One region of the Bradyrhizobium sp. HKCCYLRH3059 genome, then DNA from elsewhere that is predicted to be linked to it. Evidence: riboswitches for the same ligand, from Rfam matches in the RefSeq annotation. Region 1 holds a riboswitch; the other holds the start of a gene.
The links. Region 1 has a riboswitch for cobalamin ahead of ACQR13_RS24045 (TonB-dependent receptor plug domain-containing protein). Riboswitches for the same ligand answer to the same signal wherever they lie in the genome.
Positions count from the first base shown of each region.

Region 1 (5,574 bases):
GCCTGTCGTCGCCGCGTCTGCGGGGAGGTGTTCGCACCTCATTCCATCGCCTGTCCGGCGAATCTCCGGAAGACCGGGCTCCAGCCCGTCATCCCCCCTATATGTATCGTCTTAATTTTCCGTATCCGTGTTTCTCCGGAGTACTACGCCTTCGGCCCCTAACGCATTGTTATCGCCCGTGCCGAAAACTGCTCCGGCCGAAAGCCTTGCAGCGGATCACAATCGCGTTGCTGTCGCTCCGGCAATCCGGACAAACGAGCGCGATCGTGTCACAGCCAGAACAGCTTCCGCCTTCAGAAGACTCCATCATCACCGAACTCGAAGAGGCCGTCCGCAGCGGCACCTCGGCGAAGCGCGTCAACACGCTGCGCCAAGTCACCAACCTGTTCCTGCATGACGGCGAACGCCTCAGCGAGGATCAGATCAAGGTATTCGACAACGTGCTGTGCATGCTGGTCTCGCGGGTCGAGACCCGCGCGCGAGCCGAGCTCAGCAAGCATCTCGCGCCGGTCGACTACGCGCCCGTCGAATTGATCCAGCAGCTCGCCCGCGACGACGAGATCTCGGTGGCCGAGAACGTGCTGATGCACTCGAGCCGGCTCACCGAGCATACGCTGGTGGAGGTCGCGGCGACCAAGGGCCAGGATCACCTGATGGCGATCTCCAGCCGTCCGCATCTGACCGAGGCGGTGACCGACATCATCGTCGACCGCGGCGAGCGCCGGGTGATCCGCAAGCTCGCCAACAACCAGACCGCGCGCTTCTCCGAGTCCGGCTATTCCGGGATGATGGCGCATGCCGAGGACGACGACGAATTGTCCGAGATCATCGGGCTGCGCGTCGACCTGCCCACCAAGCACCTGCGCGACCTCCTGCGCCGCGCGACCGAAGCCGTGCGCGCCAGGCTGATGGCCTCGGCGCCGCCGGCGTTGCAACAGGAGATCAAGAAGATCCTCAAGGCGATCGCCGACGTTGCGCGCAGCGACGGCGGCCTGGTCGGGCGCGACTTCACGCTGGCCGAAGAGGCCGTCAAGCGCATGAAGGGGCTGAACGAGCTCAACGATGCCGCCATCGCCTTCTTCGCCGAAACCCGCCGCTTCGGCGAGGTTTCCGCCGCACTCGGCCTGCTCAACAACGTCCCGACCGAGATGATGGCCAAGGTGCTCGAAGGCCCGCGCACCGACATCGTGCTGATCCCTTGCCGTGCCGCCGGGCTGGCCTGGTCGGTGGTGGCGAAAATCCTGACCCACCGGCCGATCAAGCACGCCATCGACAGCGACACGCTCAAGCTCGCGGAACGCGACTACGGCCGCCTGTCGCTCGACACCGCCCAGCGCACGCTGCGATTCTGGATGGTGCACAACAAGGTCGAGAAGTGAGCGGGTGCTCACAAGGCGCAATCCTCATCAGCAACGACTCGCACTCCGCTGTCGTCCCTGCGAACGCAGGGACCCATACCGCGTGATGTGAATTGGCGGAAAATGTCTTGATCGTCGTCCTTCGCCACACGACCGCCGGTGGCTATGGGTCCCTGCGTTCGCACGGACGACAGCTATGGTTGTCGCAGGCGGCCGGGCATCACCGAGCCGACCGGCCAGCGTTATCGCCAGGAGATCGCCGGGCGCCGGATTGACTTTGGTGCGTCCGCACTCCTACGGTGATCGCGACGGTGCCCCTCGACCGGGGCTCAAAAGGGAATGCGGTGCCGGATGCGTCTCGCAAGGGACGTGACCGAAGGCCGCAGCTGCCCCCGCAACTGTAAGCGGCGAATCTCGCGTCAAAGGCCACTGGGAAATCTCGGTCCCGGGAAGGCGACGTGGAGGTGACGACCCGCGAGCCAGGAGACCTGCCGTCAGCCGTGGTCACACGCGAGGATGCCGGTCGGGGCGTTATTGGCATCGTTTTCAGGCCGGCCTGCAAAGGGCTGCATGAGACCTCGTTCGCGGTGACGTGCCACTGACGTCATGCCGAGGTTCCTCGTGTCCCCCGTTCCCCATGCCAGGCGCAGTCGCGCCCTTCTGTCGTCGTTCTGCGTCCTCTCGTCATTCGCCCTGCTCGGCCCCTCGCCCACAGCAGCGCAGCAATCCGCCTCCCCCGACCTTCTGCCCCCGGTTGAGGTCGACCCGCCGCGCGAGCCGATCGCTCAAAAACCAGCCATCCCCCGCAGAACCGGCAACGCCCCGCGTCAGCAGGTGCCGGCGGCAAAGCCGGCCGCGCCAGCCGGAATCCCCGTCGCCGTCAGCCCGACCGGCGTCGTCACGCCAGTGGCCCACGTCGCGAATGCGATCACCGTGGTGACCGACACGGACATCGCCGCGCAGCAGGCCCGCACCGTGCCGGACATCCTGAGCACGATCCCCGGATTGAACGTGGTGCAGGCCGGCGGCCCGGGCGGCCAGACCAACGTCTTCATGCGCGGCACCAACGCCAATCACACCAAGCTCTTCATCGACGGCATCGACGTCGGCGATGTCACCAACGGCAATGGCGCGTTCGATTTCGCGCATCTGCTCGCCGCCGACATCCAGCAGTTCGAGGTGCTGCGCGGGCCGCAGAGCGGGCTCTACGGCTCGGATGCGATCGGCGGGGTGATCTCGGTGATCACGCGCAAGGGCGAGGGCCCGGCGCGCGCGACCGCCTCGGTCGAGAGCGGCTCGTTCAAGACCTTCAACCAGTCAGCCGGCGTCAGCGGCTCACAAAACAATGTCAACTACGCGATCAATGTCGCGCATCTGCACGCCGGCGACGTTCCGGTGACCCCGTGGCAGCTGCTGCCTGCGGGGCAGAAGGCCATCGGCAATGCCTACGACAACGTCACCGCCTCGGCCAAGCTGGGCGTCGACCTCAACGAGGCCTGGACGCTGAACTCGGTGGTTCGATACACCGACGCGACGCTGCTGTTCACCGGCGACAGCGGCTTTCCGAGCTTTCCCGACGCGGCCCAGAGCAACCACGCCGTCCACCAGCTTGCGACACGCCAGGAAGCCGTGTGGTCGCTGCTCGGCGGCCGCATCCGGAACTACTTCGGCGTCAACTATGTGAACGACCGGTCGTCCGACCTGACGGCTGGCAATCCGGTGGCAGCGGTCGCGACCGGCGAGCGCATCAAGTATGACTGGCACGCGGTGACCGAGCTCGCGCCGCATAACAATCTCGTCGTCGGCGCGGAGCAGCAGACCGAGCGGCTGAAGACCGCCGACCTCTCAGCCGAGAATGGCAACAAGGCCGGCTTCGTCGAGCTGCAGACCGAGTTCGCGAAGCGCTGGTTCGCGGTGGCGAGCCTGCGCAACGACGTCAACGACCAGTTCGGCGGCCATGGCACCTACCGGATCGCGCCGGCGGTGATCCTGCCGGTGACCGAGACCAAGCTGAAGGCGAGCTACGGCACCGGCTTCAAGGCACCGACCCTGAGCCAGTTGCACCAGGATTTTCCGGCGTTCAACTTCTTCGCCAATCCCAACCTCCGGCCGGAGCAGAGCACCGGCTACGACGCCGGCTTCGAGCAGCCGCTGTTCGACGATCGTCTCCGCTTCGGCGCGACCTACTTCCACAACAGCATCACCGACTTGATCAATTTCAACGCGACCTTCACCTCCTACGCCAATGTCGGCCTCGCGACCACCGAAGGCACCGAGAGCTTCGTGACCGCTGATCTCACCGACCGGATCTCGCTGCGTGCGGACTACACGTTCACCCGCGCGGTCGATGCGGCCACCGGCCTGCAGCTGTTGCGGCGGCCGAAGGAGAAATGGAGCGCCACCGCGACATGGGCGCCGATCGATGCGCTGACGCTGTCAGCGACGCTGCTGCACATCGGCGACTGGCTCGACGTCAGCCGCGACGGCATGACCACCGGCCTCGTCGCGCCCGGCTATACGGTCGTCAACCTGCGCAGCGACTACGCGCTGTCCGATCAGGTCAAGCTGTTCGGCCGGATCGACAACCTCTTCAACCATCACTACCAGAACCCGACCGGATTCCTCGCGCCGGGCTTCGGCGTGTTCGGCGGCATCCGGGTGGCGAGCTTCGGCGTGCAGTGACGCCGCCGACCAACCTCCCGGCGGCTGACAGAAGCTGCCGAAATGGACTACAATCGCAACAGAAGGAGATGTTCCATGACTCTCGACGTCCTCGCCCGGTCTGGTACCGAGGCTCGCCTCGCGCCCGTTCCGCAACGGCATGCCGCTGCGTTCTGCTTCGCGCTGCTGACAGGGGCCTGCGCGCTGGCGAGCTTCGTGTTCGCCTGCGCGACGCCGTTTGCGGCCTTCGCCGTGATCGCCGCCGCCATGCTGCCGCTGCGCGCGGCGCTGCCGGTGATGCTCGGCGCCTGGCTGGTCAACCAGGGCATCGGCTTCGGCGCCCTGCACTATCCGGTCGATGCCAACACCCTGGCCTGGGGCGCCATGATCGGCGTCGCGGCGCTCAGTGCCACCGTTGTGGCCCGCATGGCCCTGGCGACCTTGCGCACAGCACCAGCGACGGTTGCGCTTGCCGTCGCGCTCCTCAGTGCCTACGCCGCCTATGAGCTGGTGCTGCTGGCCGCCACGCCGGCACTCGGCGGCGCCGCGAGCTTCGCGCTCCCGATCGTCGCCCGCCTCGGCCTGACCAGCGCCGCCTGGCTCGTCGGCCTCGTCGCCGTCAGCGAGATCGTCCGCCTGCTGACGCCGGTGGCGTCGCGCCGCGCGGCGTCCTGAACGCGCCGGCGGGCCTTCAACGACCCCAAACAGAAACGGCGGGCCTCTGCCCGCCGTTTTCATTTCTCGGTTTCGCCGCAAGACCTCAGTTCTTGCTCTTGTCGACCAGCGCGCCCTTCTTGATCCAGGGCATCATGTCGCGCAGGCGGGCGCCGACTTCCTCGATCGGGTGCTGGGCAAGCTTGGCGCGGGTCGCCTTGAACGAGGTCTGGTTGACCTTGTTCTCCAGCATCCAGTCGCGCGCGAAGCGGCCTGACTGGATGTCGTCGAGCACGCGCTTCATCTCGGCCTTGGTTTCCGGCGTGATGATGCGCGGGCCGGTGACGTACTCGCCGTATTCGGCGGTGTTGGAGATCGAGTAGTTCATGTTGGCGATGCCGCCTTCATAGATCAGGTCGACGATCAGCTTCACCTCGTGGAGGCACTCGAAATAGGCCATCTCCGGCGCGTAGCCGGCCTCGGTCAGCGTCTCGTAGCCGGCCTTGATCAGCTCGACCAGGCCGCCGCACAGCACCGCCTGTTCGCCGAACAGGTCGGTCTCGCACTCTTCCTTGAACGTGGTCTCGATGATGCCGGCGCGGCCGCCGCCGATCGCCGAGGCGTAGGACAGGCCGAGGTCATGGGCATTGCCCGAGGAATCCTTGGCGATCGCGATCAGGCAGGGCACGCCGCCGCCGCGCTGGTACTCCGAGCGGACGGTGTGGCCGGGGCCCTTCGGCGCGATCATCAGCACGTCGAGATCGGCGCGCGGATCGAGCAGGTTGAAGTGGACGTTGAGGCCGTGCGCGAACACCAGCGCGGCGCCCTGCTTCATGTTGTCGTGCAGGTGCTCGCGGTAGATGTCGCCCTGCAGCTCGTCCGGGGTCAGCATCATCACGAG
Region 1 is NZ_JBNPUF010000007.1:507,356-512,929, forward strand. It holds gene ACQR13_RS24040 (DUF2336 domain-containing protein) at 267-1,379, shown strand; cobalamin riboswitch at 1,651-1,868, shown strand; gene ACQR13_RS24045 (TonB-dependent receptor plug domain-containing protein) at 2,295-4,040, shown strand; gene ACQR13_RS24050 (hypothetical protein) at 4,116-4,694, shown strand; gene ilvC (ketol-acid reductoisomerase) at 4,780-5,574, opposite strand, start outside.

Region 2 (5,574 bases), on a different contig from region 1:
CGCCTTCGACCAGCACGATGTCGGCATCCGCCGCGAGCTGATGGAAGCTGTCGAGCACGGCCGCCATCAGTTGCGGCTTCATCGCCTGATAGGCCGACGCCTTGGCGGTGCCGATGACGCGGCCCTGCACCACGACCTGCGACCCGATCTCGCTTTGTGGCTTCAGCAGCACCGGGTTCATGTGCACCGTCATCGGCCGCCGCGCCGCGCGCGCCTGCAGCGCCTGGGCACGGCCGATCTCGCCGCCATCAGCGGTGACGGCGGCGTTGTTCGACATGTTCTGCGGCTTGAACGGCGCCACCTTGAGGCCGCGCAATGTCAGCGCGCGCGCGAGCCCCGCGACGATCAGCGATTTGCCGACGTCGGAGCCGGTGCCCTGGAACATGATGGCCCGCGCGCTCATGAACTCAGTACTCGATGCCTTCCTGCGCCCTCACGCCGGCCGCGAAATGATGCTTCACGAGGTTCATCTCGGTGACGAGATCGGCGGCCTCGATTAGCTCCGGCTTGGCGTTGCGGCCGGTGACGACGACGTGCAGATCGGGACGGCGCCCTGCGAGCGTGGCGACGACGTCTGCGATATCAAGGTGATCGTAGCGCAGCGCGATGTTGAGCTCATCGAGGACGAGCAGCCGGATCGACGGATCCGCCATCAGCTCCTTAGCCTTCGCCCAGGCGCGCTCGGCCGCGGCGACGTCGCGCGCACGATCCTGCGTCTCCCACGTAAAGCCTTCCCCGAGCGTGTGCCACGACACCTGATCGCCGAACTTCTCGATCGCCTTGCGCTCGCCTGTTTCCCACGCACCTTTGCCGAACTGCACGACGCCGATGCGAAAGCCGCGGCCGAGTGCGCGCAGCATCAGGCCCCACGCCGCCGTCGATTTGCCCTTGCCCTTGCCGGTGTGAACGATCAGCAGGCCCTTCTCCACGGTCTTGGAGGCGACCTCGGCATCCTGCACCGCCTTGCGGTTCTCCATCTTCGCCTTGTGGCGTGAATCGTCGGCGCTTCCGGTCATCGGCATTTTCTCCTGGTCACTTCAACGTCAGCGGCAGTCCCGCCGCCATCAGGATCACGCGATCCGCTAAGGCCGCGATGTCCTGGTTCAGTCGCCCCTGGGCATCGCGAAAGGCGCGCGCGAGCGCGTTGTCCGGCACGATGCCCAATCCGACTTCGTTGGACACGGCCACGATCGGGCCATGCGCGTTCCTGAGCGCGTCGATCAGCTCGGCACATCTGGCCGGCACGTTCATGTCGGCGAGCATCACGTTGCTGAGCCAGAGCGTCAGGCAATCGATCAGCATCGGTACGCCCGATTCTCCGCTTGCCCGGACGAGGCCCGCGAGATCATGCGCCGTCTCCAGCGTCTGCCATCCCTTGGCGCGGCGCGCCTTGTGCTGGGCGATCCGGTCGGTCATTTCGGCGTCGAAGGCCTGCGCGGTCGCAACATAGGTCCAAGGCGCGGGAAGGGCGGTGACGAGGGCCTCGGCATGGCGGCTCTTGCCCGAGCGCGCACCGCCGAGCACCAGCGTCAGGCGCGGCAGGGCGGGATGCGGCGGGGCGGGGACCATGGGGACGATTCCGATTGACGGGCTTTGGTGCGACCCGTATCTAACAGATGACGGTTCTCCGAAAGGAGAGATTTAGGGAACACGGTGCGGGTTCTTGACCCAAGGCCGTGGCTGCCCCCGCAACTGTAATCGGCGAGTGTGAGGCCAAGACACCACTGGGAAACCGGGAAGGTGGCCCCATGCAGCGACCCGAAAGCCAGGAGACCTGCCGTCGAGATTGCTGTTGGCCGACCCGTCGCGCGGGGAGTCGCGATGCTGGTTCTGATCCCGCCGGGATGGGTGGGATGCCGTCGGATGCAGCGCATCGTCCGGTCCTCTGGGGAGCCGGCAAGCGACGGAGACGGCCATGAAGTTGACCCGTACCACGACCTTTGCAGCCGCGAGCCTGGTGCTGCTCGCCACCGATCCCGCCTTCGCGCATCACATGATGGGGGGCAAGCTGCCGCAGACGTTTGCGCAGGGGATGCTGTCCGGCCTCGGCCATCCTGTCATCGGAATCGACCATCTGGCGGCGATCGTGGGCGCGGGCATCGTTGCAGCGCTTCTGGGCCGCGGCTTCGCGCCGGTGCTCGCCTTCACCACCGCGATGATCGCGGGCGTCGGCCTTCATGTGGCCAAGGCCAACATCCCGGCTGCCGAGCTGCTGGTCGGCCTGACCACCGTCGTGGTTGGGCTGGTGGTGGTGATGCGTGGCCGTTTCGGTGTGCTGCCCGTCGCCGGCCTGTTCGCCGTGACCGGTCTCGTCCATGGATATGCGCTGGGCGAATCGATCGTCGGGGCCGAGAATACCCCGCTCGGGGCCTATCTCGTCGGTCTGCTCGTGATCCAGACCATCATCGCCGCCGGCGCGTTCCTCGGCACCAGGCTGCTGTCGGCAAAGGCCAAGACGGCTGCGCCGCTGGCGCTGCGGCTCGCGGGCGCTGCCATCGTGCTGGTGGGTGGGGTCGCCGCGGCGACGGCGGCCGGCGTGATCGGCTGATTGATGACCGCATCCGAGACTGGTGAGACGACGCTGTTCGTCTGCGTCACTTGCCGTTCGCAGGGGACGGAACCTACGCCGCCTGATCAGCCGCGGGCCGGAGCCCGTTTGCTCGCCGCGATCGAGACGTTGCCGACCGCGCAGCGCGCCGGTGTCACCGTTGTCGGTGTCGAGTGTCTGTCGAACTGCAATCGTGCGTGCACGGTTGCGGTGACGGCGCCGGGCAAATGGACCTATGTGCTCGGCGCGCTCGATCCGGATCTGCATGCGCGGGATGTGCTGACATTTGCGCAACTGCATCAGCGCCATGACGCCGGTCTGCCGGCCTGGCGCGAGCGTCCCGAATACATTCGCAAGAACACCGTCGCCCGCGTGCCTGCGCTGTCAGCGCCACGCTGAAAACGAGAGATCGCATCGCCATGACGAAGTCGTTCGCCAAGACGCCTTGCACCATCGTCACCGGTTTCCTCGGCGCCGGCAAGACCACGCTGGTGCGCAACCTGATCGAGACCGCGAACGGTCGCCGGCTCGCCATCATCGTCAACGAGTTCGGCGATGTCGGCATCGACGGCGACATCCTGAAGGGGTGCGGCGTGCCGGATTGTCCGGAGGATCGCATCGTCGAGCTGTCGAACGGCTGCCTGTGCTGCACCGTTGCCGATGATTTCGTCCCCGCGCTCAGGAGCCTGCTGGATCAGAAGGAGCCGCCTGAGCATATCGTGATCGAGACCTCGGGGCTGGCGCTGCCGAAGCCGCTGGTGCAGGCCTTCAACTGGCCCGAGATCGCGACGCGCGTCACCGTCGACGGCGTCGTTGCGGTCGTCGATGGTCCGGCGGTGGTCGCGGGACGCTTCGCCGATGATCCCGAAGCGCTCGCCGCGCAGCGCGCCACCGATGCGTCGCTCGATCACGACAATCCGCTGGAGGAGGTCTACGAGGACCAGCTGTTGTGCGCCGATCTCGTCGTGATGAACAAGAGCGACCTGATGAGCGAGGAGCAGCGCAAGGATGTCGCCGCCGAGATCGCGGCGAAGGTGCAGCGTGCCGTCAAGGTGATCGCGACGGAGCACGGCAGGCTGTCGGCTTCGGTGCTGCTCGGACTCGGTGCCGCCGCGGAGGACGATCTCGCGGCCCGGCCGTCGCATCACGACAACGAGGCCGAGCACGATCACGACGATTTCGAGAGTTTCGTGCTCGACGTTCCGGCGCAGGCTTCGCCCGATGCGCTCGTCGACCGCATCGCGGCCGCCGTCGACGCACATGATGTGTTGCGGGTGAAAGGGTTCGTGGAAGTCGCCGGCAAGCCGCTGCGCCTCCTGGTGCAGGCCGTCGGCAGCCGCATCCAGCATCAGTTCGAGCGCCCGTGGCGCTCGGGCGAATCGCGGCAGGGGCGGCTGGTGATCATCGGCGAGCGCGGCCTCGATGCCGCCGCCATCCAGAGCCTGATCACAGGATAGGCGTCACCGATGCACCTGCTGGCGACAACGGGCGCGGATCTCGACGACCTCGAACAGGCCGTGGATCTTGCACAGTCGCCGGCCGAGATCGTCGTGCTGTCGTTCTCGGACACCGACCTGTCGGCGCTGGCCGAAGCCTGGACCGTGTCGTCGGATGACCTGCCGAGCCTGCGCCTCGCCAGCTTGAAACGGCTGAAGCATCCGATGTCGGTCGATCTCTATGTCGACCGCGTCGTGCTGGGCGCGCGCGCCGTCGTCGTGCGCTGTCTCGGCGGGCTCGACTATTGGCGCTACGGGCTGGAGCGCATCGCATCGGTCTGCCGCAGCCGCCACATCCTGTTCGCGGCACTGCCGGGTGACGATCGCGCCGACGACAGGCTTGCTGAGCTCTCGACCTTGCCGCAGGACGCGACCTCGCGTCTCTACGGTTATCTGCACGAGGGCGGGGTCGGCAATGCGCGCGAGGCCCTGCGCTATCTCGCGACGCTGCTCGGGCGCGACGCGCAGTTTGCCGAACCGATCGCGATCGGTTCGATCGTCGGCTTCATGCCCGATCGCGGAGCCGTCGGCATCGATGATCTCTGCAGCCATGATGATGCGCGGCCGAGCGCGCTGATCGTGTTCTACCGTGCGAGCCTGCTCGCTGCCGATACGGCCGGGATTGCTGAGCTGATGCGGGCGATCGAAGCCAAAGGGCTGGCGGCAGTCGCGGTCGCGGTGACCAGCCTGAAGGATCCCAATATTGGGGATGCACTGGCGCGACTCGTCCAGCGCCGGCGTCCTGCGATCATTTTGAACGCCACCGCGTTCTCGGCGCTGCGCGACGACGGCACCACGGTGCTCGACGTGGCCGATGCACCAGTTCTGCAAATCATCCAGGCGCAGAGCACGGAAGAGGCCTGGGCCTCGTCGGTGCGCGGACTGTCGCCGACGGACCTTGCGATGAATGTCGTGCTACCGGAGCTCGACGGCCGGCTGTTGGCGCGCCCGATTGCGTTCAAGGGCGAGGCGCCGGCGGATGAGCGTCTGCAGTTCAGCGCGATGCGCTATGTGCCTCAACAGGACCGCATTGCTTACGTCGCGCAACTGGCGGCGCGATGGGCGCAATTGCGGGGGCTGCCGGCCAGCGAGCGGCGCGTGGCGCTGGTACTCTCCGATTATCCGTCGCGCGGCGGGCGTTGCGGCTACGCCGTCGGTCTCGACACCAGCGCAAGCGCAGCCGCCATTGCGCGGTTGTTGGCGGAGGCGGGGTACGATATCGGCCGTGTAGCGCCGACTGCGGACGATATCGAAACGCTGCTGCGGGACGAGGCAGATCAGCTCGTGGTGCCGCTCGCGGCCTATCGGTGTGCTCTGGCGCCGTTGCCGGACGATCTGCAGCGTGCGCTACATGACATCTGGGGAGAGGCGGAAGCGGACCCGGCGTTCCGGGATGGCGCCTTCCATTTTCCGGTGCTGCGTGCGGGAAAACTCCTGATCTTGTTGCAACCGGATCGTGGCAGTCGCGCCGATCGCAAGTCCGGTTATCACGACACCAGCGTGCCGCCGCGGCACGCCTATGTCGCGCTC
Region 2 is NZ_JBNPUF010000015.1:37,667-43,240, reverse strand. It holds gene ACQR13_RS31285 (cobyric acid synthase) at 1-403, opposite strand, end outside; gene cobO (cob(I)yrinic acid a,c-diamide adenosyltransferase) at 408-1,016, opposite strand; gene cobU (bifunctional adenosylcobinamide kinase/adenosylcobinamide-phosphate guanylyltransferase) at 1,033-1,569, opposite strand; cobalamin riboswitch at 1,604-1,796, shown strand; gene ACQR13_RS31270 (HupE/UreJ family protein) at 1,916-2,548, shown strand; gene ACQR13_RS31265 (DUF1636 domain-containing protein) at 2,552-2,947, shown strand; gene cobW (cobalamin biosynthesis protein CobW) at 2,968-4,005, shown strand; gene cobN (cobaltochelatase subunit CobN) at 4,015-5,574, shown strand, end outside.
Region 2: it holds a riboswitch for cobalamin, as region 1 does, so the genes downstream of both, ACQR13_RS31270 (HupE/UreJ family protein) here and ACQR13_RS24045 (TonB-dependent receptor plug domain-containing protein) in region 1, are expected to answer to the same signal.